2 regions of the Virgibacillus salidurans genome follow, and region 1 is predicted to be linked to the other one. Evidence: a T-box and tRNA genes for the amino acid it is inferred to sense, from the RefSeq annotation. Region 1 holds a T-box; the other holds one or more tRNA genes.
The links. A T-box is a leader RNA that pairs with one kind of tRNA and senses whether it is charged. The one in region 1 lies ahead of serS (serine--tRNA ligase), so its partner is inferred to be a tRNA-Ser.

Region 1 (11,462 bases):
ATTTTCCAAGATAGCTGCAACGGTGCGACCGATGGCAAGTCCGGATCCATTAAGTGTATGCACAAATTCCGGTTTTCCTTTTGTATCTCTTCGGAAACGGATGCCTGCACGTCTTGCTTGGAAAGCTTCAAAATTAGAGCAGGAAGAAATTTCACGGTACGTATCCTGGCTAGGGATCCATACTTCAATATCGTATTTTTTCGCTGCGGTAAATCCTAAATCCCCTGTACACATGCTCATCACGCGGTATGGCAGATTCAACAGCTGCAATACTTTTTCCGCATTCCCGGTTAGCGTCTCTAATGTTTCATAAGAATCCTCAGGTTTTGTAAAATGGACTAGCTCGACCTTATTAAATTGATGCTGACGGATTAACCCTCGAGTATCACGGCCGGCAGATCCCGCTTCTGAACGAAAGTTTGTACTGAACGCGACATACTTCTTCGGCAAGGAATCTGAGGATAAAATTTCCTCACGATGATAATTCGTTACAGGAACCTCTGCTGTTGGGACTAAAAAGTAATCCCAATCCGCAATATGAAAGGCATCTTCTTCAAATTTTGGCAGTTGACCGGTACCTGTCAAGCTTGCGCGGTTTACCATATATGGTGGCAGCATTTCCACGTATCCATGTTCATCTGCATGCAGGTCCATCATGAAATTTAAAAGCGCACGCTCCAGTCTTGCACCAAGCCCTTTATAAAAAACAAATCGGCTCCCCGTAACTTTCGCAGCTGCTTCAAAATCCAATATATCCAAATTTGTCGCAATATCCCAATGAGCCTGTTTCTCAAAAGATAACGCCGGATGGTCTCCCCATGTACGCACCTCTATATTGTCGTCCTCATCCTCTCCAATCGGTACACTTGCATGTGGAATATTAGGGATGGAAAGCATGATAGAATCTAATTGTTCTTCAACTTCCTTCAGATCTTTATCAAGCGTGGAAATTTGCTCGCCAACCTCACGCATTTCCTTGATCGCCGGTTCTGCATCCTTTTTCTCTTTTTTTAAAGCTGAAATCTGCTTAGACGCTTCGTTACGTCTTGCTTTTAGTTTTTCTGTTTCAGCAATTAACCCGCGACGATTTTCATCAAGTTCCCCAAACTTATCCAATGCAGATAAATCCTCACCTCGGCGGGAAAGCTTTTCCTTTACATCTTCAAAATTATTCCGCAAAAATTTCATATCCAACATGTTAACTGCCTCCTGTTAAGGGGTCTGTCCCTCGTTAGATTAACGCATTAGCGTAGTGGGAGGACAGACCCCCCCTAATAAAATACAAAAGACTCCCGCCCCTAAAAATAGGGACGGGAGTCTCATACCCGCGTTGCCACCCTTGTTGAAGAGATGTACTCTTCCGGCTCTCGTGTGTAACGGTACGTAACCGGGTTTACTTAGGGTGGCCGATGCAGACGCAAACAAGCCATTTTTCATAAACCAGTTCAAGGATGGATTCGCAGTATACTTACATCGATTTCCACCAACCATCGATTCTCTAGAGAAAGATATACTGTTACTCGTTCCTATCAGCACTTTTAAAGAACTTATATTATGTTATATCATAGTCAATTTTTTCTTAAGATGCAAGTGTTTGTATAGATTCTTCCACCATATCCACAAAATATGCAATAAAACGATTATCATCTGTCAACTCCGGATGGAATGCTGTACAAATGTAATGTCCCTGTTTCACTGCCACAATCTGTCCCGCGTAAGTTGCAAGAATTTCTGCTTCAGGGCCAATTTCCGTAACATAGGGAGCGCGAATAAATATAGCATTAAAATCATCCGCAACACCTGCAATCTCAAGCTCAGCTTCAAAGCTTGCCACTTGGCGCCCGAATGCATTCCGAGCAACCTTTATATCCATTAAGCTTAAATGCGCGTCCTCCTGGCCTTCAATTTCACTTCCCATTAAAATCAGACCAGCACAGGTACCAAATACAGGCTTTCCCTGCTTGCCAAATTCTAGAATCGCTGCTTGAAAACCATAGCTATCAATTAAACGGCGCATCGTTGTGCTTTCACCGCCTGGCAAAATCAATCCATCAATGTCCTCAAGTTGTTCCTTGCGCTTTATCTCCATGGCTTTGGCTCCACAAGCTTCAATCGACCGAATATGTTCACGAACTGCACCCTGCAGGGAAAGTACACCAATTGTTACCATACTATTCCTTCTTTCTATTCGCTGCGATCCTGCATACGATCATGTCCCTCGATCGTACTCATTTCCAGACCTTTCATTGCGGTACCAAGACCTTTTGAAAGCTCACTAATCAATTTATAATCCTTGTAGTGCGTTGTCGCTTCAACTATGGCTTTGGCGAATTTTTCCGGATGATCGGATTTAAAAATACCGGATCCGACAAATACACCGTCAGCACCTAATTCCATCATTAACGCTGCATCACTTGGTGTTGCAATACCACCTGCTGCAAAATTCACAACAGGAAGACGTCCTTCTTCGCGAACTTCCAATAATAACTCGTATGGTGCGCCGATTTCTTTTGCGAAAGTCATCACTTCGTCCTTAGACATTGCAGTTAATTTGCGAATCTCGGATTGCACTTGCCGCATATGACGTACCGCTTCCACAATATTACCGGTACCAGGCTCGCCCTTCGTCCGAAGCATGGAAGCTCCTTCGCCAATACGGCGTGCGGCTTCCCCTAAATTACGACAACCACAGACAAATGGTACTGTATAATCAGATTTATTCAGATGGAAAACTTCATCCGCTGGTGTCAATACTTCACTCTCATCAATATAATCAACACCCATTGCCTCTAAAACACGTGCCTCCACAATATGACCAATACGCCCCTTTGCCATAACCGGAATGGATACCGCATTCATCACTTCTTCTGTAATGGTTGGGTCAGCCATACGTGCAACACCACCTGCTGCACGAATATCAGATGGCACACGTTCCAGTGCCATAACGGCAACTGCCCCAGCTTCTTCAGCAATTTTTGCCTGCTTGGCATTGACGACGTCCATAATAACGCCGCCCTTTTGCATTTCTGCCATTCCGCGTTTTACTCTTTCTGTACCTGTATTAGCCATATTCATTTCCCCCTTTATTTTAACTAAACAACCCTTTAATCCAATCCACAGATGTAGTGAAAAGGTTAGCGAAAAAGTCACCAACAGCGCCTATTGAAAGCATAAACCAATTATTTTTTTCCACGGAATCATTTGCTACTAAATCAACTGTATTACGACTATCATCAAAAATGTAGCCATGGTCCGTTTCACCATCGTATACAAGTTCTGCTGTTCCTACTTTTTCTCCTTCTTCAATTGGCGCAATTAACTCGCCATCTTCGTTTAAATAATCTTCATCTACCGTATATTCTACACTATATAATTCCTCTTCACCTGATTTAACAGGAACAGTAAAGCTTTCAGCTATTGAAACATCCAATGTATCTTCTTTACCTTTTGCAACCGGAATACTAGACTCATTTTCTACCTGATGTCCTGCAGGGAATAATTCAATCGTTTCAAATTGTTCAAAGCCATAATCCATTAGCTTTTCTGTTTCATTAAATCGCTCTTCTTTACTATCTGTTTTCATGACGACAGAAATCAATCGTTTACCATTACGTTCTGCAGTTCCTGTAAACGTAAAGCCCGCAAGCTCTGTATTTCCAGTTTTTAGCCCATCCATGCCTTCATAATAAAATTGTTCCAGGAATGTAGCGTCATGTGGAAGCATCCAGTTTAAGTTTTCCAATGTATACCCTTCAAATTCGACCTCTGTTTGACTGGATATCTCAAGCGCCTCAGGGTAATTATTCACTAAATGATAGGCAAGTAAGGCTGCTGACTTAGCAGATAATAGACTCGTCTCATCCTCACCTGTTCCCTCAGGGCGATTATCACCTAAAGAGGAATTATCAAGACCGGTTGAATTTACAAACTTATATTCAGGAAGATTTAATTCTTCCGCTTTTTCATTCATTAATGCTACAAATTCTGTTTCCGTTCCTGCTATTAACTCAGCAAGTGCAATTGTTGTCGCGTTATCTGAAAAAATCGCCATTGCTTCATATAACTCACGAACCGTATAGTCCTGATCCTGTCTTAATCCTACGCCGGAAAATGATGGATTAGCAGAAATACTGTACGCATAATCACTGATTTGGGTTGTTGTATCCCAACTAATTTCACCGGCATCGATTGCTTCCAACACAAGATATTCTGTCATCATTTTCGTCATACTGGCTGGTGGCAAGGCTACATCCGGGTCCTTTGCATATAAAACTTTACCTGTCTCTGCGTCAACTAAAATAGCTGATTCAGCATCTAAATCCAATGTATCTGCAGCTTGAGCAGAAATTGGTTGTACAATTACCGACGTTATCAACACAAAACTTGCAACTAAAAATAGTAAATTTTTCTTTATCTGTTTCACTTCCCCGTACCTCCACCAAAAATTTTAACTATGGCTCTTTCGTAAGTATTATTGCTTTTAACTCTTCGCAGTTGATATAAAAGACGACACAGTGACTGTTTGTTATAAGTATTTGCTATAATCGCCGTTCGGGACAGCGAAGGACGAATGCTTTCCGCAGGAGTCATCGCCCTTAACTCACCCGAACTGGTGAGATGGTTCGATATTTTGAATATTGATTCCTAATGCAATTTAACAGCAGTAACCGGACTACCAGCGGAGGAAACACATGAAGGCTCCTGCGGGAGGGAAGGCCTCGGTGGGACCCTCGAGTGCGTTAGCACGAGGAGGGTCGTCACCAGCCGCCCTAAGGTGCGCGAAATGTGTTTTCGGAGCGAATCCCCGCTCTCAACTAGTGTTTGCAAAAGAATTGTCACTGCTTCGTCTTTTATGTCTTTTATGTCAAAAGCAACAATCTTTTAGAAAACAGCCTTAACTATTAATCTCTTTTCTACACCTATATTATTTTACCACAGAAAGAAATGAAAAAATAGATGGGTAAAAGGGGCCCATCTATTATTTTTTCATGAAATTTTAATGAAAGCTCATTTTTACTACACCGAGTAATTCGGTGACTCTTTCGTTATCTGTATATCATGTGGATGGCTCTCCCTTAAGCCTGCTCCTGTAATTCGGATAAACCGGGCGTCATTTCTTAGTGAAACAATCGAACACGCGCCACAATAACCCATGCCTGAACGCAAGCCTCCAATTAACTGATGAATGGTATCGGCAATTGGCCCTTTATAAGCGACTCTGCCTTCAATACCTTCTGGGACAAGCTTCTTCACATCGGCTCCTTCCTGGAAGTAACGGTCTTTTGAGCCAGCTTCCATAGCGCCAACTGATCCCATTCCACGGTATACTTTATACTGCCGACCTTGGAAAATTTCTGTTTCACCAGGACTTTCCGCAACCCCTGCAAACATGCTACCGACCATAACTGCATGTGCGCCGGCAGCTAATGCCTTCACAATATCACCAGAATATTTGATTCCACCATCTGCAATGATCGGAACACCATATTCTTCAGCTACAGCAGCACAGTCATTAATTGCCGTTATTTGCGGAACACCAACACCTGCGATAACACGTGTTGTACAGATGGATCCCGGGCCTATACCAACTTTGACCATAGACGCACCTGCTTTAATTAATTCTTTCGTTGCTTCAGCTGTTGCGACATTTCCAGCAATAATATCCAGATCCGGATAAGCCGCGCGTATTGCTTTCACTTGATTAATGACACCGTTTGAATGACCATGTGCTGTATCAATAACAATGACATCAACACCAGCGCCAACCAATTTTTCAATCCGCTTCATGCCATCACCAGTAACACCTACCGCAGCACCTGCGATCAGTCTGCCTTGTGTGTCTTTTGCTGCATTCGGAAATTCAATGACCTTTTCAATATCCTTGATGGTGATTAATCCTTTTAGAATCCCATTCTCATCCAAAAGTGGCAGTTTTTCAATTCTGTATTCTTGCAGTAGTTCTTCAGCCTCTTTTAATGTTGTCCCTACTGGTGCTGTAACAAGATTTGTACTTGTCATTACTTCTGAAATCATAATGGAATAGTCCTGGATAAAACGCAGGTCACGATTCGTCAAAATACCTACTAATTTTTGCTCTTCAATGGTATTCACAATCGGCACACCTGAAATGCGAAATTTACCCATGAGATGCTCAGCATCATATACCTGATGCTCTGGAGTCAGGAAGAATGGATTGGTTATAACTCCACTTTCCGAACGTTTCACACGATCCACTTGTTCTGCCTGGTCTTCAATCGACATATTCTTATGAATGACACCAAACCCGCCTTGTCGGGCCATTGCTATCGCCATTTCCGCTTCCGTTACGGTATCCATTCCTGCACTAATAAAAGGAGCGTTCAATCTGAGATTAGCTGTCAAGGTTGTTGAAACTTTTACATCCTTTGGCAATACATCTGATTTATCCGGCATGAGCAACACATCATCAAATGTTAAACCTTCTTTGGCAAATTTATCGTCCCGCATCTTCATCCTCCTTTAATTATATATGAATGCTAATGATCAACTTGGTTAAGCTACGTAAGTAATTCTTATTTTTATATACAATACGCCATCAATGAAGCTTTTTCAAGTCGATACTTAAAAATAAATGGATTCGAAATTTTGTATTATTTTAAGAGGAGAATTCGCATGGAAAAAAAGACAATCGAATCTCTATACACCTATTTACAAACACTAAAAACCAGCCAGACCTTTTTGAAAAATTGCTACAAGGATCTGCCAAATAGCGATGCTGGTTTAAAAAGCTTTGAAAACAGTGGAACGTTTATGTTTTACCTGGATCATGGCAGGATTTTTTTAACAGAAGGGGAAAAGGTAGATATCAGACTCAAACCACTTTTATATTTTTATGGACTTGTCCATTTGCTAAAGGCATGCATTCTTACAAACCGGCCCGATTATCCGGAGTCCACAACTGTCCTGGCACATGGCGTAACGGCCAGAAAACGTAAGAAAAAGAACTATACCTTTACGGGAGATGAGGTGAAAATCCAACAAAATGGTTTATTTAGTTATGCCTACAACCATTTATTCAATGCAGAAGTACCACCATTTCAAAAGGTAAAAATGGATACACTGCTTGGACTGATCCCTGAAATGAGTGATTTTTTCTCCTATAGTAGAGAGGAAAAATCTATTTCGATTGGAAAAAAGGCGGCAACTGACTTAAACTTTCCACTCCACCTGCTGGATAGTTATCATTTAACTAAAGCCGCATTCATTCAGCGTGTTCGCGTTTATTTACCAGCTATTTTGGATACAAAAACCTCAAATGAGCAGCTTCATATTAAACTCGAAAAACCGATGCAATGCATAACCGGTCCGTTTTACTTGCATCTGGATAAACAGGAAATATACTTTCCCCGTAGCCGAGATAATTTTTTGTCCATTCATGAGATCATGGTTCATTATTTACTTTTATATAATTTGAGCATGATCAGCCGCTACGAGACAGAGTATTGGGGTGAGCTTATTTCTACCAAATCTGAACTGGATTATGCAATTATTTCCCATTACTTAAACGTAGCTGCTGACAAGATTTCCTTTTTACTTGGTGAATGGCTGTTTGAAAGGGCCCTGAATTAGGATGAAGCTTTTACCATTTATTATTCCTATATTTACGATAATAGTTGACCTGACGTATGAATAAATAGAGTTTACGTTTGAGATTGCGATCTTTTTTATAAAATAATGGATTCCCCCATTTGCCTTGTTTAATGAGACGTTTAACGTCACCTAAAACCTTATCGTTACTGACAAATTTGCGGAGAACGATTTTAGGTACAACGGTAAACAAATACTCTTTGTTTAAATAAGTTAGCGGCTTTTCCTTTCCATAAATGCTGTCATCGGCGATATATTCTGCCATATTATGTCCAAGCGCTGTAACGTAGTAGCTGGATCTCCCTTGGCGAATATTTACCTCAAACACTTTAAATTTGCCGTCACGGGTATCATACTTCAGGTCAAAATTAGCGAAACCCACGTATCCAACTGCTTCCAGGAAGTGTTGAAGCTTTTTCATCATTTCCTCGTTATAGCGCGAAATTACTGCCGTGTAATTTCCAATCGCAGTAGCCGTATGCTCCTGAAGCACAACCTGTCCAAATGTAACAAGCTGTGTCTGGCCTCGTGCATTTGCATAAATAACCGAATCCCACATGTACGTATCATCACCTGGAATAAAATCCTGGATGATAAGCTCATCCTGATAACCACTAGACGTGATCTTATCAATAACCTGCTGAACTTCTTCTTTCGAGCCCACTCTATATACTTTTTTCTGCCCCTCAAATGGATGATTATAATACGCAATACCATTACTTGGTTTTATGATGACTGGATACATCATCTCTTCCTCGAAGGGTTTCGGATGCTTGCAATCATAAAAATAAGTGGTGGGCGTATCAATCCCATGTTCCCCGCAAAGCTTATAGAAGTTCGATTTGTTCTGTAGCTGGTTCATTAACGTCTCATTGATCAAATCAAATACAAAATGTTTCTTTAATTCCGCTTCATTTTCAATCATCAAACGAACGTATACGTCATTTGTTCCTACTAATAGAAGTTTTTTGTTTGTGGAAGCCAGTTTCGTAGCCAGCGTAGTGAGTATGGGAACAAACTGTCCTTCATCTGCTAGGGTTGGATGTATTTCAATTTTTTCAATGACAGAACTTAAATCGGTAAATGCCATTTGCTGTTTACCAATTAAAATCGGTTTGATGTCATATGCTTGGTGAAAAGAGATAGCCATATTATAGGCGTTTATGTCTGTTCCAACAATAATTGGTATGAAAGGTAAATTACTCATCTTTCTTGTCCTCCTGAATTACTCGTTCGAAATTTTATATGTAGATCATTATATCACTTCGGCTTATATATTATAAATAATCGCTCCGATTGCAATACTGAATAATAAATAAGGTAACGTTTCAGACGAAAATCTTACTACGTTACCTCTTCTTTTTATCTATTCATCCGTTGAATTATCTGATTCTACCTCATGCTCTTCTTCTTCCTCAATTCTCGTAACGGTTGCTACTTCTTCCTCTTCCTGTAAGCGAATTAAGCGTACACCCATTGTGTTACGGCCGGTTTCTGAAATACTATCAACAGGAATACGTATCAGAACGCCTGCTACTGTTATCAGCATCAGATCTTCATGTCCGGATACAGCTTTTACTGCGACGACATGTCCGGTTTTATCCGATAGTTTGGATGTAAAAATACCTTTCCCGCCACGGTTGATTCGCCGGTACTCTTCTTCCGGTGTTTGTTTTCCATACCCTTTATTGGTAACGTGAAGGATGTTTGATCCTTCCTCCAAGATTTCCATGGAGACGACCTCATCTTCACCTCTCAGGGAAATACCTTTTACCCCGGCAGCTGTCCTTCCCATGGTTCTAATTTGGGATTCCTCAAATCGAATGAGGTAACCGTTCCTCGTAGCAATTAAGATATCCTTCATTCCATCGGTGAGTCGAACAGAAATCAATTCATCTTCCTCGCGCAATCCAACCGCGATTAAGCCACCTTTTCGGATGTTTTTAAAATGGGAAAGGGAAGTTCGCTTGGATATACCGTGTCTTGTCGTAAAGAAAAAGTAGTAATCCTCACTAAATTCATTCACCGAGATAACGGCGTTGACCCATTCACCTTTTTCTACCTGCAGCAGATTAATAATCGGGATACCTTTTGCCGTTCGGTTAAATTCAGGAACCTCATATCCTTTCGTCTTGTATACTTTTCCTTTGTTTGTAAAGTATAATATCGTATCATGCGTGGAGGTGGAGACGAGATGCTCAACGAAATCGTCCTCATTCGTACCCATCCCCTGAATGCCGCGTCCGCCGCGATTCTGCCTGCGGTAGGTTGATGCCGGCAGACGTTTGATATATCCCTTATTGGTAAGGGTAATAACAATATTTTCCTCAGGAATTAAATCCTCATCCTCGAAAAAGTCTGCCCCACCAACCGCAATTTCTGTACGACGTTTATCGCTAAAGCGTTCTTTCACTTCCGTCAGTTCTTCCCGAATGATTTCGAGTACTTTTTCCTCACTTGCTAAAATAGCCTTTAATTCAGCAATGAGATCCATCAGTTCACTGTATTCATTTTCAATTTTTTCACGTTCTAAACCAGTTAAACGTTGCAGGCGCATATCCAAAATAGCTTGTGATTGCTTTTCGGATAACTCAAAGCGCTCCATTAAACCATCTTTGGCAATGTCCGTCGTTTTTGAATTGCGGATGAGGGTAATAACTTCATCCAAATGATCCAGCGCAATACGCAACCCTTCTAAAATATGGGCACGTGCTTCTGCTTTACGTAATTCAAATGCGGTCCTGCGTTTGATGATCACCTTTTGATGTTCGAGATAGTGTTCTAAGCATTGCTTAATTGTCAGTACCTTTGGCTGACCACCAACGAGTGCGAGTGTATTGATACCAAACGTCGTTTGCAGTGCGGTATATTTATATAAATTATTCAAAACGACATTCGCATTGGAATCACGGCGTATTTCAATCACAATACGCATCCCCGTACGATCGGATTCATCGCGTAGATCTGAAATGCCCTCGATACGTTTTTCACGAACATGTTCTGCTATTTTTTCAATTAGTCTTGCCTTGTTTACTTGATAAGGCAATTCAGTAACAATGATTGTTTCCTTGCCATTTGGCTGTTCTTCGATATTTGCTTCTGCACGTATCGTAATAGAGCCCTTCCCGGTTTCATATGCTTTACGAATACCGCTTTTCCCCAAAATTTTCCCTGCTGTAGGGAAGTCCGGCCCATGGATATAGTCTTCCATTAGCTCATCAATTGTTATCTCAGGATTTTCACTAAGTGCCAGTACTGCATCAATCGTTTCACCTAAATGATGTGGCGGAATGTTTGTCGCCATGCCTACTGCGATTCCTGACGTACCATTTACCAGTAAATTCGGGAAACGGGCAGGGAAAACTGCTGGTTCACGTTCTGTTCCATCATAGTTATCCTGAAAATCAACCGTATCTTTATTAATATCTCGTAATAACTCCATGGAAATCTTGGACATTCTTGCCTCGGTATAACGCATGGCAGCTGCAGAATCACCATCTACAGACCCGAAGTTCCCATGACCATCTACGAGCATATAGCGATAGCTGAAGTCTTGTGCCATCCGTACCATCGTTTCATAAACGGCGGAGTCACCATGTGGATGATACTTACCAATGACCTCACCAACAATACGTGCTGACTTTTTATGTGGCTTGTCAGAATGCATCCCTAAATCATTCATTGCATATAAAATTCTCCGGTGTACCGGTTTTAATCCGTCACGTGCATCAGGTAATGCGCGTGAGACTATAACACTCATGGAATAATCCAGAAATGATGTACGCATCTCTTTACTCAGATTAATCCCTTGAACGTTTGATCGTTCCTCTGCCATT
Region 2 (11,462 bases), 1.1 Mb from region 1:
GCTCCATCACTTCGTCCAGATTTTCATCAATAGCCGCATCATTTTCCGCAAAAACGGCATGAACGTATTCCTTATCACCCGTCAGCGCCGCATTGTACATATCCTCGACAACTCTGGCAGATGCCTGATTTAAGCAACCACTTAAAAGCAAACAGGAAATGACAATGGATATAGCTACTTTTTTCATCATGCTTTCCCCCAGTTAAATCTCGCAAAATTTCTTCTATGTAAACGTATTAAAAACATTATATCATAGAACGTTCCATCACTTATTCGTATTCGACAAATTTCGGGGCGTGACAGGCACTGTTCGGGTTTTTGTTCCCCACCAAAAAAGTCCTTATGTACAGGTGTGATAGCTCTTCAAATGGGGTATAGTAAAAAGGTGAATGTCGATCTAAGGGGTGCTGATGTTGCCGGAATTACTAGACTCAAACCTGTTTATTTTAATCATCTCAATAATACTTATCTTTAGCATACTTGGCGTTCAGTTTACTGCAAGAGTCAATGCTCCTTCCCTCATTTTTTTCATTGCTTTAGGGATGCTTTTTGGCACTGGCGGGCTGGACATCGTAAATTTCCGTGACCCAGAAATCGCTCAGCTTATTGGTATGATGGCCCTTGTTATTATTCTGTTTGATGGCGGTATCAAAACCAACTGGGGCACGATACGCCCGGTTGCCGTGCCTGCCATATCCCTGGCGACTTTAGGAGTAGTAATCACCTCTTTTATTCTAGGGGTAGCTGCTAAAATGCTCTTCGGATTAAGCTGGCCGGAATCATTGTTAATGGGGGCACTTGTCGGCTCAACGGACGCGGCAGCTGTTTTTGCTATGCTTTCCGGAAAAAATATAACGAACCGCCTCGAAGCCACACTAGAAGGAGAATCCGGAGCCAATGACCCGATGGCGGTCTTCCTGACTACTACACTCATTTCCTTTGTTCAATTGGAAAATTCCGGCTTTTTCAGGACAATTGGTCAGTTTTTCTGGCAAATGGGTGGCGGTTTCCTAATCGGGATACTGATTGGAAAACTGGCAAGTAAGGCGTTATATAAAATCAAGCTGGACTCAAGCGGCCTATACCCGTTACTTGCCTTTGCCTTCGCATTTCTCGCTTACAGCAGTGCCTCCCTGCTTAACGCCAGCGGCTTACTCGCTGTCTATGTTGCTGCCATCCTTATCGGCAACTCAGGACTAAAGCAGAGAAATTCCATCCTTCGTTTTAATGAAGGATTCAGCTGGATCGCCCAAATCGGGATGTTTTTCATACTCGGACTTTTCGTAGTCCCAAGCGACCTATTTACGCTTACTACAGTAATCAATGGTCTGATACTTTCCATTGTATTAATGTTTATTGCACGACCGATAGCATCATTTATTTCGGTCATAGGTATGAAGTTCAATCTCAAGGAAAAACTTTTTATCTCCTGGGCAGGATTACGCGGAGCAGTTCCGATCGTACTGGCAATTTTCCCAATGCTTGCCGGACTTGAACACAGCCAGCTATACTTTAACGTTATATTCTTTGTTGTTCTTACATCCACTGTTCTGCAGGGTACGACCATCTCGCTGGCAGCCAGGAAATTAAACCTTGTAAAACCCGGACAGTCTAATCCCATTCAAACCATGGATTTGTTATCTGTTGGTAAAAAAGAACTGGAAATCGTGGAATACAAAATCGGCAGGGATACACAGCTAAATGGCAAACGGATCCAAGACATTGGTTTTCCGAAATCAACCAATATCATCTTGATCATCCGGGATGGCGAGACAATTTCTCCACATGGAAGATTGATCTTTCAGGAGGAAGATGAATTGTATGTTTTAACGCCAGACAGTGAGCGCGAAACACTGGAGGAATTGTTGAAAGAATAGGGGGCATGTGCTTTCGGGTCAAATTTATAAAACCTAGCAAATTGGTTCTAAAAAAGGGGGTCCACCCATACACTAAACAGTTGAAAACTTACAAAAGGAGGCTATCCAATGCCGAGCGGAATGCATCAAATAGAACTGGATATTCCCATTGAAAATGTCTGGTCCTTTGTTAGTGATATGGATAATTGGGCGCCCTTAGTGCCCGGTTACATGAATCACGAAATGATAAGCGATAGGCAATCCACCTGGACATTCAAAGGCAATCTCGGAGTTATGGAAAAAATAGTCAGTCTGAAAATAGACATTACCGAGTGGCAAGCACCTACAAAGGTAACCTTTAATTTGACTGGGGTGGATGAAAATTTTACGGGCGATGGCTATTTCGAAGCAAACGACGTAAACGGTAGACAAACTAAAATGACAGGCTACCTCGATATCACCGCCAAAGGCATGATGGGGCCAATGATTAATCCTGTTTTAAAAACGTTAGTTCCGAAAAAAGGAAAACAATTAACAGAAGCGATTGGCAGAAGGATGCGTGCGATGGAAACGGTAGCTACATAAGTGTGGAGAAGGAAAAACACGAATCTCTGCTAGAACAGAAATCCGTGTTTTTTCTTAGGCAACACTTTTAATTACTCAACTGATCAACAGCAAGGATAGCTGTGGCCACATCATCAGCAGTGATATCCGCTGAAAGATTACCCATTGTTTCACCTTCCTGTGTAGCAGCTTCACCAACTTTAAGCAATTCCTCGTAGGAAAACTCATCTAAGTGCATTTCCTTTAAGGTTGTTGGCATACCCAACTTCTTATAAAATTCAAGATATTTAAGAAGCTCATCCTTTGGATGTAGCTCTAGCATCAGGTGGACAAGTGTACCATAAGCCACTTTTTCGCCATGAGAAAGATCATGAATATCACCTTCCAGCACAGTAAGCCCATTATGAATAGCATGAGCACCAGCCAGGCCACCACTTTCAAATCCTAATCCGGAAAGTAATGTATTTGCTTCAACGACTGCCTCTACATGCTTGGTGACAAGTCCTTCCTGTACTGCTTTATATGCTGCTTCTCCATAATTAAAGATGGTCTCCTCGCAAGCTTTGGCAATCGCTTCTGCTGCAATGCTTGTTTTACCACCCGCCATGGCATCTCCATTACTTTTAATGGTAGCTCTGGCTTCTACCCATGTAGCCATCGCATCAGCAATGCCCGCAGCAAATAAAGCAGGTGGCGCCCCAGCTACAGCTTTCGTGTCAACTAATACCAAATCCGGATTTTTATCGTAAAATTTATAGGACTCAAACACTCCCTCTTCACTATAAACCACAGATAAGGCACTGGTTGGGGCATCCGTGGAAGCAGTAGTTGGAACAATAACAACTGGTACCTCAAGTCCTTCTGCGACACCTTTGGCAGTATCTAGCGTCTTCCCTCCACCGACACCAACCACTACATCATCCGAATTTTCCTTCCCTTCTTTTGTTACACGATCCATTTCCGTAAGAGAAGCTTCACCATTAAACTCGACATAATGATAATCCATATTTGCCGATTTCAAGCTTTCTTCAATCGTTTCTCCAGTAATTCCCCAGACAACTTCATCTGAAAGAATAAGAGCCTTTTTCCCAATTCCCTTTACATGCTCACCAATATTCTTTAATGCGTTTTTTCCTTGTATATATTTACTTGGTGAGGTAAAAATAATCTCTGACACGTTATCCGCTCCTTTTAAATGTAATCACCTATAATTGTGATTAAGTTCACAATTATACACTCGCTTTTTCTAACTTTTTCCTCACTTTGTATTTACCCGTTTTTGGGAATAGGAAACATCCCCTTTTTGAGAAGAAGCAACAGCTCCTTCCCTTATGAATGTCTCCCACTATGAGTCGTTTCTTCCACTTCTGTCTCAGACTTCGTATGGTCATGAATATCACAATAATACACAACTGTTTTTATTCGTTGGGAAATCTCGCATGTTCCCGTTTCCCGCATAAAATTTTTCCAATATGTATATTCATGCGAACCAGTCTGAATGGTATTATAATCGGTGCTGTATTCCTGCCAATTGTGCTCGGAGTCCCCCTCTTCTGTCTCCTGCGGGTTGGCTTCAGCCGCTGCTTTGGGCAGATCCATTGGAAGGAAAATCATCAACGCGAGACCAATTGCTAAAGAAAATTTTTTCACTTCAATCACCACTTTTTATCGGTTTCATCTTTCTTTAGCTAATTTCCCCTGTTTTTTTAAAAATATACAGCCTGGAGTGTGTAATTGATTTTACCAGGAATATACATTCAAACTACGAGATTTTCCACTTGATGAAAAACAGAAAAAGTAGTATTATTTTCATTGTGACATTTTGCTGGTGTAGCTCAGTTGGAAGAGCGCGTCACTCGTAATGACGAGGTCAGGGGTTCAAACCCTCTCACCAGCACCACTTTACTATGGAGAAGTACCCAAGTCCGGTTGAAGGGGATGCACTCGAAATGCATTAGGGCGGGCAACCGTCGCGTGGGTTCGAATCCCACCTTCTCCTTTTGTTTGAATCATCCAAATATCTGAATTAATATTCCTCCATGATTCCGTAATCGTAGGCACATTATTATTAGTTGACATTTTTTTCTTAAAAGATTACCTCTAGCATATCCCTTTACTCCTCCACAAAACTCATCAGTAAATTTCACCACACATACTTTCACCTATCAATTTATTTCGGGGGCATCCGTGCAGCCCCATCAAGCCGGATCGTCTCACCATTTAACATCGGGTTTTCCATAATACTCTGTACCAGCTGGGCATATTCGGATGGCATACCTAACCTAGACGGAAATGGTGTGATTTTTTCTAATGACTCGCGTGCTTTCACTGGTAATGAAGCAAGTAGCGGCGTTTCAAACACTCCAGGAGCAATAGCCATGACTCGAATTCCATATTCCGATAATTCCCTGGCAATTGGTAGCGTCATTGCAACAATTCCTCCTTTTGAAGCACTGTAAGCAACCTGTCCAATTTGCCCGTCAAACGCTGTCACAGAAGCGGTATTAATAATGATTCCTCTTTCCTGATCCTCATTAGGAGTGTTTGCACTCATTCGTTCAGCGGCAAGACGAATAGCATTGAACGAACCGATCAAATTAACCTGGATTACCTTAGAGAAAGAGTCAAGCTGATGTGGGCCTTTTTTTCCATATGTCTTTTCTGCGCTGGAAATTCCAGCACAGTTAATAAAAGCTTTAAATCCACCAAAAGCTTCATCTACTTTATCGAGTGCTCGCAGCATATCTGATTCATCTGTTACATCTGTTTTTATGAAAAGAGCATTTTTCCCTAGTTCATCAGTGAGCTCACTTCCTTTACCTTCATTCAAATCCAATATGACTACTTTTCCTCCTTTTGAAATAAGTCGCCTGGCTGTCGCTTCTCCCAGTCCAGAGCTTCCTCCTGTAACAATTGCATTGCAATTTTCAATGTTCATTGTCTCCCCTCCAGTTCAGATCACTTCAAATCCGAAAACAAGAACCAGAGTCATTTTCTCTGGTCCTTCTTATAATATATTGTAAAAATCTATTAACCTAACATACTATGTCCGCCGTTCACACTAAAGACTTGACCAGTAACCCAGTCAGCATTATTCGACAGTAAAAAGAGAACCATTCCTGCGACATCATCTCTTGAACCAAGCTTTTTTAATGGATACTGTTTAACTAATTTTTCCTTCATCGTTTCATCAAACTCTCCCTGGTCGATCATTCCAAGGGAGACCGTATTACATTGAATTCCGTTTCTACCCACTTCCTTAGCCAGAGATTTCATGAAGCTGACAGCACCATTTCGTGCAGCCCCAGAAACTATTAAATGCCTATCCCCAGTTCTTGCTGAATCTCCTATAATATTGATAAACTTCCCCTGACTGTCTTCGATCATTTCAGGCATAAATACATATGCAAGATTTAATACACCATTCAAGCAGATATCAATTTCCTTTTGCCATTCATCTGGTTCATATTGAAAGAATGGTTTGACTTGTGTCCATCCTGCGTTGTTAACAATATAATTAATCTTGCCAAAATCCCTGTCGAGCGCTTCTTTCATTTTTTGGACATCATCAAAATTTGAAATGTCGCCTTGTACAAAGGTAGTATTCACACCAATCTCTTTCACTTTTCTTGTGGTTTGTTCCGCTTCTTTTGATGAACCTAAATAATGAATGGCTACATTTGCTCCGCTTTCTGCAAGAGCGAGAGCGATCCCTCTACCAATCCCTTTGGCCGATCCGGTAACTAGTATATTTTTTCCGTTAAAATGACTATACAAAAGACCACTCCTTCTCACTACTAGACTATCTCCCAGAAAATGCTGCTGATCTTTTATCGAGAAACGCCTGTGTCCCTTCCCTTTTATCTTCCGTTCCGTATAATACTGCCTGTGCGAGGGTTTCGATTGCCAGACCGGTATCCATATCCACATCAAAACCTTTATTAACGGAAAGCTTCACCATTTGAACTGCGAGTGGGCCTTTTTGCAAGATCCGTTCTGCTTTTTCCTTGGCAGCAATAAGAAGTTCCTCCTGGGCTACAACCTTGGATACAAGTCCGAACTGTTTAGCTTCACTTGCAATTAGAAATTCTCCCGTCAACATCATGTCAAGGGCCATTCCTTTTCCAAGGATCCTCATCAGCCTCTGCGTTCCCCCTGCTCCGGGAATAACTCCTAAATTTAATTCCGGGAGCCCTAATTTGACATTTTCTGAAGCAATCCGAATATCACAGGATAATGCCAGTTCAAATCCGCCCCCTAGCGCATATCCATTAATCGCAGCAATGGTCGCCAATCGGCTGTTTTCTATTTTTCTGTATATATCAGACATGCTATCCGTCGCAAATGCATCCATGGATTCTCTTTTCGTCAATTGGTTAATATCTGCTCCAGCAGCAAACGCCTTTTCACCTTTTCCTGTAAAAATCAAGACACCAACATCCTGATCCTTTTCCACCGTTTTTAAAGCGGATAATAATTCTTCTACTGTTTCGCCATTCAGCGCATTTCTTACTTCCGGTCGATTAATCGTAATTACTGCAACTTTCCCTTCCTTTTCCAGTAAAATATTTTTATATTCCATTCCGTCTCCCTCCTTAGACATACTCTTTATGGAGCTGGCCAGCAATAATATTTTTCTGTATTTCGGACGTCCCTTCATAGATTCTCGTAATTCGTGCATCACGATAAAATCGCTCAATCGGATATTCGGAAATATAACCAATCCCTCCATGTATCTGTAGTGCTAGATCTGCTACCTTGTTATATGTTTCGGATCCGAAAAGCTTCACCATCGCAGCTTCCTTTATCACCTTTTCTTTTAGGTCTACTTTAGATGCGACCCGATACGTAAAAGAGCGTAGTGCTTCAATATCCATTGCCATCTCTGCCAGATAATGTTGTATAATCTGCTGCTCAAAGATTGGTTTTCCAAATTGAACACGCGTATGGGCAAATTCCAGTGACAATTCCATTAATTTATCCGATGAACCGAGATTTCTAGCTGCCATTCCTGCACGCCCGTTAGCGAGAATTTTCAAGGCATTGATATACCCCTCGTCTTCTTCTCCTAAAATATTCTCTGCAGGAACCTCACAGTCCTCAAAGAAAATTTCGGATGAATGGGAGCCATGCAGTCCCATCTTCTTTTCAATTTTGCCGACTTCAAATCCGGGCGTGTCTTTTTCCACAATGAAGGAAGTGATTCCCTTCGCTCCTTTTGAAGGATCAGTGATGGCCATAACTGTAAAAATATCCGCAATAGGTGCGTTTGTAATATAATGTTTGCTGCCATTTAAAATATAGTTATCACCTTTTTTCTCGGCGGTGGTTTTCAAATTTGAGGCATGGGATCCGGCACTCGGCTCTGTCAGAGCAAAAGCACCAATCTTCTCTCCGGATGCCATATCCGGTAAATATTTGCGTTTTTGCTCTTCTGTTCCAATGTCTACAATGCCTACACCTCCAATTCCGGTGTGACCTCCAATAACGGTAGTATATCCATTGTGCGTTCTGCCAAGTTCCTCAAGCACTGCACATTTTCCAACCATATCAATGCCTAGACCACCATACTCTTCAGGTATACTAAGACCAAATAGTCCCATTTCTTTTGATTTTTGCATCACATCCTCAGGGATTTGATCATTTTCTTCAATTTCCATGGCGCGTGGCTCTACCTCATTATCTATAAAATCTCTGATCCCTTTTTTTAAGGACTTGATATCTTCCGGCAATTCAAAGTTCATCTAGAGTACTCCTTTCCATAATCATAAAACCCGCTCTCGGATTTCCTTCCTAGCCTCCCGGATTTCACATATTTGATAAGGATTGGCGAAGGAAGGTATTTTTCTCCCAGCTGTTGGTGAAGGTATTCCATATTTCGAAGACGACTATCCAGCCCAACCAAATCAGCCATCTCAAGCGGCCCCATCGGATGGTTTAGGCCCAGTTTAATTGCTTTATCGATATCTTCTGCAGATGCTACTCCTTCCATCAGCATATTCATTGCTTCATTTCCAATCACACAATTCATTCGACTTGTTACAAAACCAGGTAATTCATTTACTTCTACGGTTTCCTTGCCCATTTTCTCAGCGACGGCGTTAATAACCTCTACTGTCTCATCCGATGTATCCATTCCTCTGATTACCTCTATCAGCTTCATTCGGTGCACCGGATTAAAGAAATGCATTGCTGCAAATCTATCTGGATGTGGTGTAGAAGCTCCAATTTCCGTTGGACTCATCGTAGACGTATTGGTCGCTAGAATAGCATGTTCCGGCGCATATTCCGTTACCTGTTTGAAAATATCTATCTTAAGATCCATCAATTCCAGTACTGCTTCAATGACCATATCTGTATTCCTTACAGCTTCCTCCAGAGTCGTCGTGTATGTCAGATTCTCATGCAGATTATTTCTTTGTTCCGTAGTGACATACCCTTTGTCCACACTTTTTTCTACCAGTTTTTCAATATAATCTTTGGCATTTCCTATTGCTTCTTCTGAAATATCCTGTAATACTACCTGAAATCCTGCCACAGCTGCAGAATAAGCAATTCCTCTGCCCATTGTTCCGCCACCAATTACTGCTATATGATTAACCACTATATAATCTCCTCTCTATAGCTGACAATTTTCCACGATCGTACTAATTCCTTGCCCTCCACCAATGCACAGTGTTACAAGACCATATTTTTCTTCTCTTCTTTCCATCTCATGAAGAAGCTTTGTCATGAGGATAGCCCCTGTTGCTCCCAATGGGTGGCCGAGTGCAATCGCACCACCGTTTACATTGACTTTATTCAAATCAAGACCGAGTTCTTCAATAACCGCCAGTGCCTGCGCCGAGAAGGCTTCATTCAATTCAATCAGCCCTAGATCATCCAGTGATAAATTAGCTCGCTTTAATGCCTGATATGTGGCTTTGACTGGTCCGATCCCCATGATTTCAGGTGACACACCAGATACAGCCTGTGATAGGATCTTTGCTTTTGGTTTTAAGCTATATTTTTCAACTTGATGTTCAGACATCATCATTACAGCAGACGCCCCGTCATTCCTGCCGCTGCTGTTTCCGGCGGTAACCGTACCGTCTTTTTTAAATACGGATTTTAGCTTACCTAATTTTTCAAGACTCGTTACCCGCGGATGTTCATCTATTTTAAAAAAATCCGTAGATTTACGATGCTTTACTTCATACGGAATTATTTCCTTTTCGAATTTACCGCTGCTAATTGCATCTTCTGCCAGTTCTTGGCTCCTTAATGCGAATTCATCTTGTTCGCTCCTGGAAATAGTATATTTATCCACCAAATTTTCAGCAGTCAATCCCATCGACAAATCCCCGTACTCCTCGTAAGGCTGGGAGCGAAACTGACTTTCGGTATTTGAATCAAGTAGTTGTCTGTTTCCTGTACCCACCCCATATCTTGCATTTCTCATATAAAAAGGTGCAGTACTCATGGATTCCACTCCTCCTGCAATAACAACTTCCGCAGCACCTCCGGAAATCTGAAGTGCAGCATTGTTTATTGCCTGAAGGGAGGAACCACATTGCCGCTGGACGGTATATCCTGGAGTCTCCACTGGCAAATTTGCACGCAGTAGAGACAGTCTTGCAATATTCGGGGTATCCGCACTTTGTTTTGTATGCCCCATAATCACTTCATCTATCTCTTTTTTCTCAGCACTGGTTCGCTTAACAATCTCTTCAATGACATGGGCAGCAAGGAAATCTGGTGGTACATCTTTCAATGTCCCACCCATTTTCCCGATTGCCGTTCTCACCGAATCAATAATATATGCTTGTGTCAATCGTGTATCCCCCCTTGTTCGTAATTGATTGTAAGATCAGGCCATTGTCAATCCACCGTTGACGGATAACGTTTGACCCGTAATATAATCTGCTTCATCAGATGCAAAGAAGGCAACACCATTCGCAATATCCTGTGCTTCTGCCAACCTTCTGAATGGAATAGCTTTCTCAAGGGCTTTGACAATTCCTTCATTGTAAGAACTGATCTCCTCAATGAACGGAGTGTTGCTTGGGCCTGGCGCGATACAGTTAACATTTAATTTATGTCTTGCCATCTCTCTTGCCATCGTTTTGGTAAAAGAGATAATCCCTCCTTTTGCAGCAGAATAAACCGCTTCCCCACTGGATCCGACTCTACCGGAATCTGAAGCAACATTCACGACTTTACCAGAACCGTTTTCGATCATTATCGGTAAAATTTCCTTACATGTATGAATTTGTCCCATCAAATTGATGTCTACAATGGTTTTCCAAGTACTCGGTTCATTTTTAAGAAAAGGCTCCACTTTATCCCATCCAGCATTATTTACCAGTACATCGATCGTTCCAAAATGATTCACAGCTTCTTTCACAGCCTTCTGCACACTTTCCAGTTTTGTTACATCGCAGTGCACTACCAATGCTTCTGTATTTTTTTCTTTCTTCAATATGGATACGGTTTCTTCTGCGTTCTCCATATTGATATCGGAAACAACGATTTTCATATTTTTGTTTGCCAATGTTTTGGCTATTTCTCTACCGATCCCACGGCCTGCTCCTGTAATAAAGGCTATTTTTTCTGTCATTAATATCCCCTCCAAATGATGTATATCTATTTATTTTTTACCATTTCGCGTAATCGGAATTTCTGGATTTTTCCACTCGCAGTTCTCGGGAAATCTTCTACTACCTCCAGATATTCCGGCCAGTATTGTTTTGCTACTCTTTTCTCTTTAAAATACTCCTTCAACTCTTCAAGTGATAAAGGCTTTTTATCCGGTCTCATGCTAATAATCGCACAAGCCCTTTCCTGCAATCTTTCGTCCGGCATAGCGACTATCTGCGCTTCCTGAATATTTGAATTCTCATAGAGAATATTTTCTATATAGGCTACCGGAATATTCTCACCGCCTCGGATAATGATATCTTTATTTCTCCCAGTGATGCGGATATATCCGTCTTTATCCATCACAGCCCTGTCTCCAGTGATAAACCAGCCATTAACATGTTCCGCCTGTGTGATATCCAT

Region 2: it encodes a tRNA-Ser, which carries the amino acid that the T-box ahead of serS (serine--tRNA ligase) is inferred to sense. The anticodon was not compared.

Annotation. Positions count from the first base shown of each region.
Region 1 covers NZ_CP074373.1:6,988-18,449, reverse strand. Annotated here, with positions in the region: gene serS (serine--tRNA ligase) at 1-1,197, opposite strand, end outside; T-box leader at 1,304-1,542, opposite strand; gene pdxT (pyridoxal 5'-phosphate synthase glutaminase subunit PdxT) at 1,580-2,170, opposite strand; gene pdxS (pyridoxal 5'-phosphate synthase lyase subunit PdxS) at 2,185-3,069, opposite strand; gene KFZ58_RS00055 (serine hydrolase) at 3,089-4,423, opposite strand; gene guaB (IMP dehydrogenase) at 5,017-6,486, opposite strand; gene KFZ58_RS00045 (YaaC family protein) at 6,652-7,608, shown strand; gene KFZ58_RS00040 (carboxylate--amine ligase) at 7,619-8,833, opposite strand; gene gyrA (DNA gyrase subunit A) at 8,993-11,461, opposite strand.
Region 2 covers NZ_CP074373.1:2,697,159-2,708,620, forward strand. Annotated here, with positions in the region: gene KFZ58_RS13835 (hypothetical protein) at 1-187, opposite strand, end outside; gene KFZ58_RS13840 (potassium/proton antiporter) at 411-1,877, shown strand; gene KFZ58_RS13845 (SRPBCC family protein) at 1,986-2,441, shown strand; gene KFZ58_RS13850 (glycerol dehydrogenase) at 2,509-3,597, opposite strand; gene KFZ58_RS13855 (hypothetical protein) at 3,750-4,070, opposite strand; tRNA gene KFZ58_RS13860 (tRNA-Thr) at 4,245-4,320, shown strand; tRNA gene KFZ58_RS13865 (tRNA-Ser) at 4,330-4,419, shown strand; gene KFZ58_RS13870 (3-hydroxyacyl-CoA dehydrogenase) at 4,591-5,358, opposite strand; gene KFZ58_RS13875 (SDR family NAD(P)-dependent oxidoreductase) at 5,451-6,197, opposite strand; gene KFZ58_RS13880 (enoyl-CoA hydratase/isomerase family protein) at 6,223-7,002, opposite strand; gene KFZ58_RS13885 (acyl-CoA dehydrogenase family protein) at 7,016-8,164, opposite strand; gene KFZ58_RS13890 (3-hydroxyacyl-CoA dehydrogenase NAD-binding domain-containing protein) at 8,161-8,988, opposite strand; gene KFZ58_RS13895 (thiolase family protein) at 9,040-10,233, opposite strand; gene KFZ58_RS13900 (SDR family NAD(P)-dependent oxidoreductase) at 10,270-11,019, opposite strand; gene KFZ58_RS13905 (AMP-binding protein) at 11,046-11,462, opposite strand, start outside.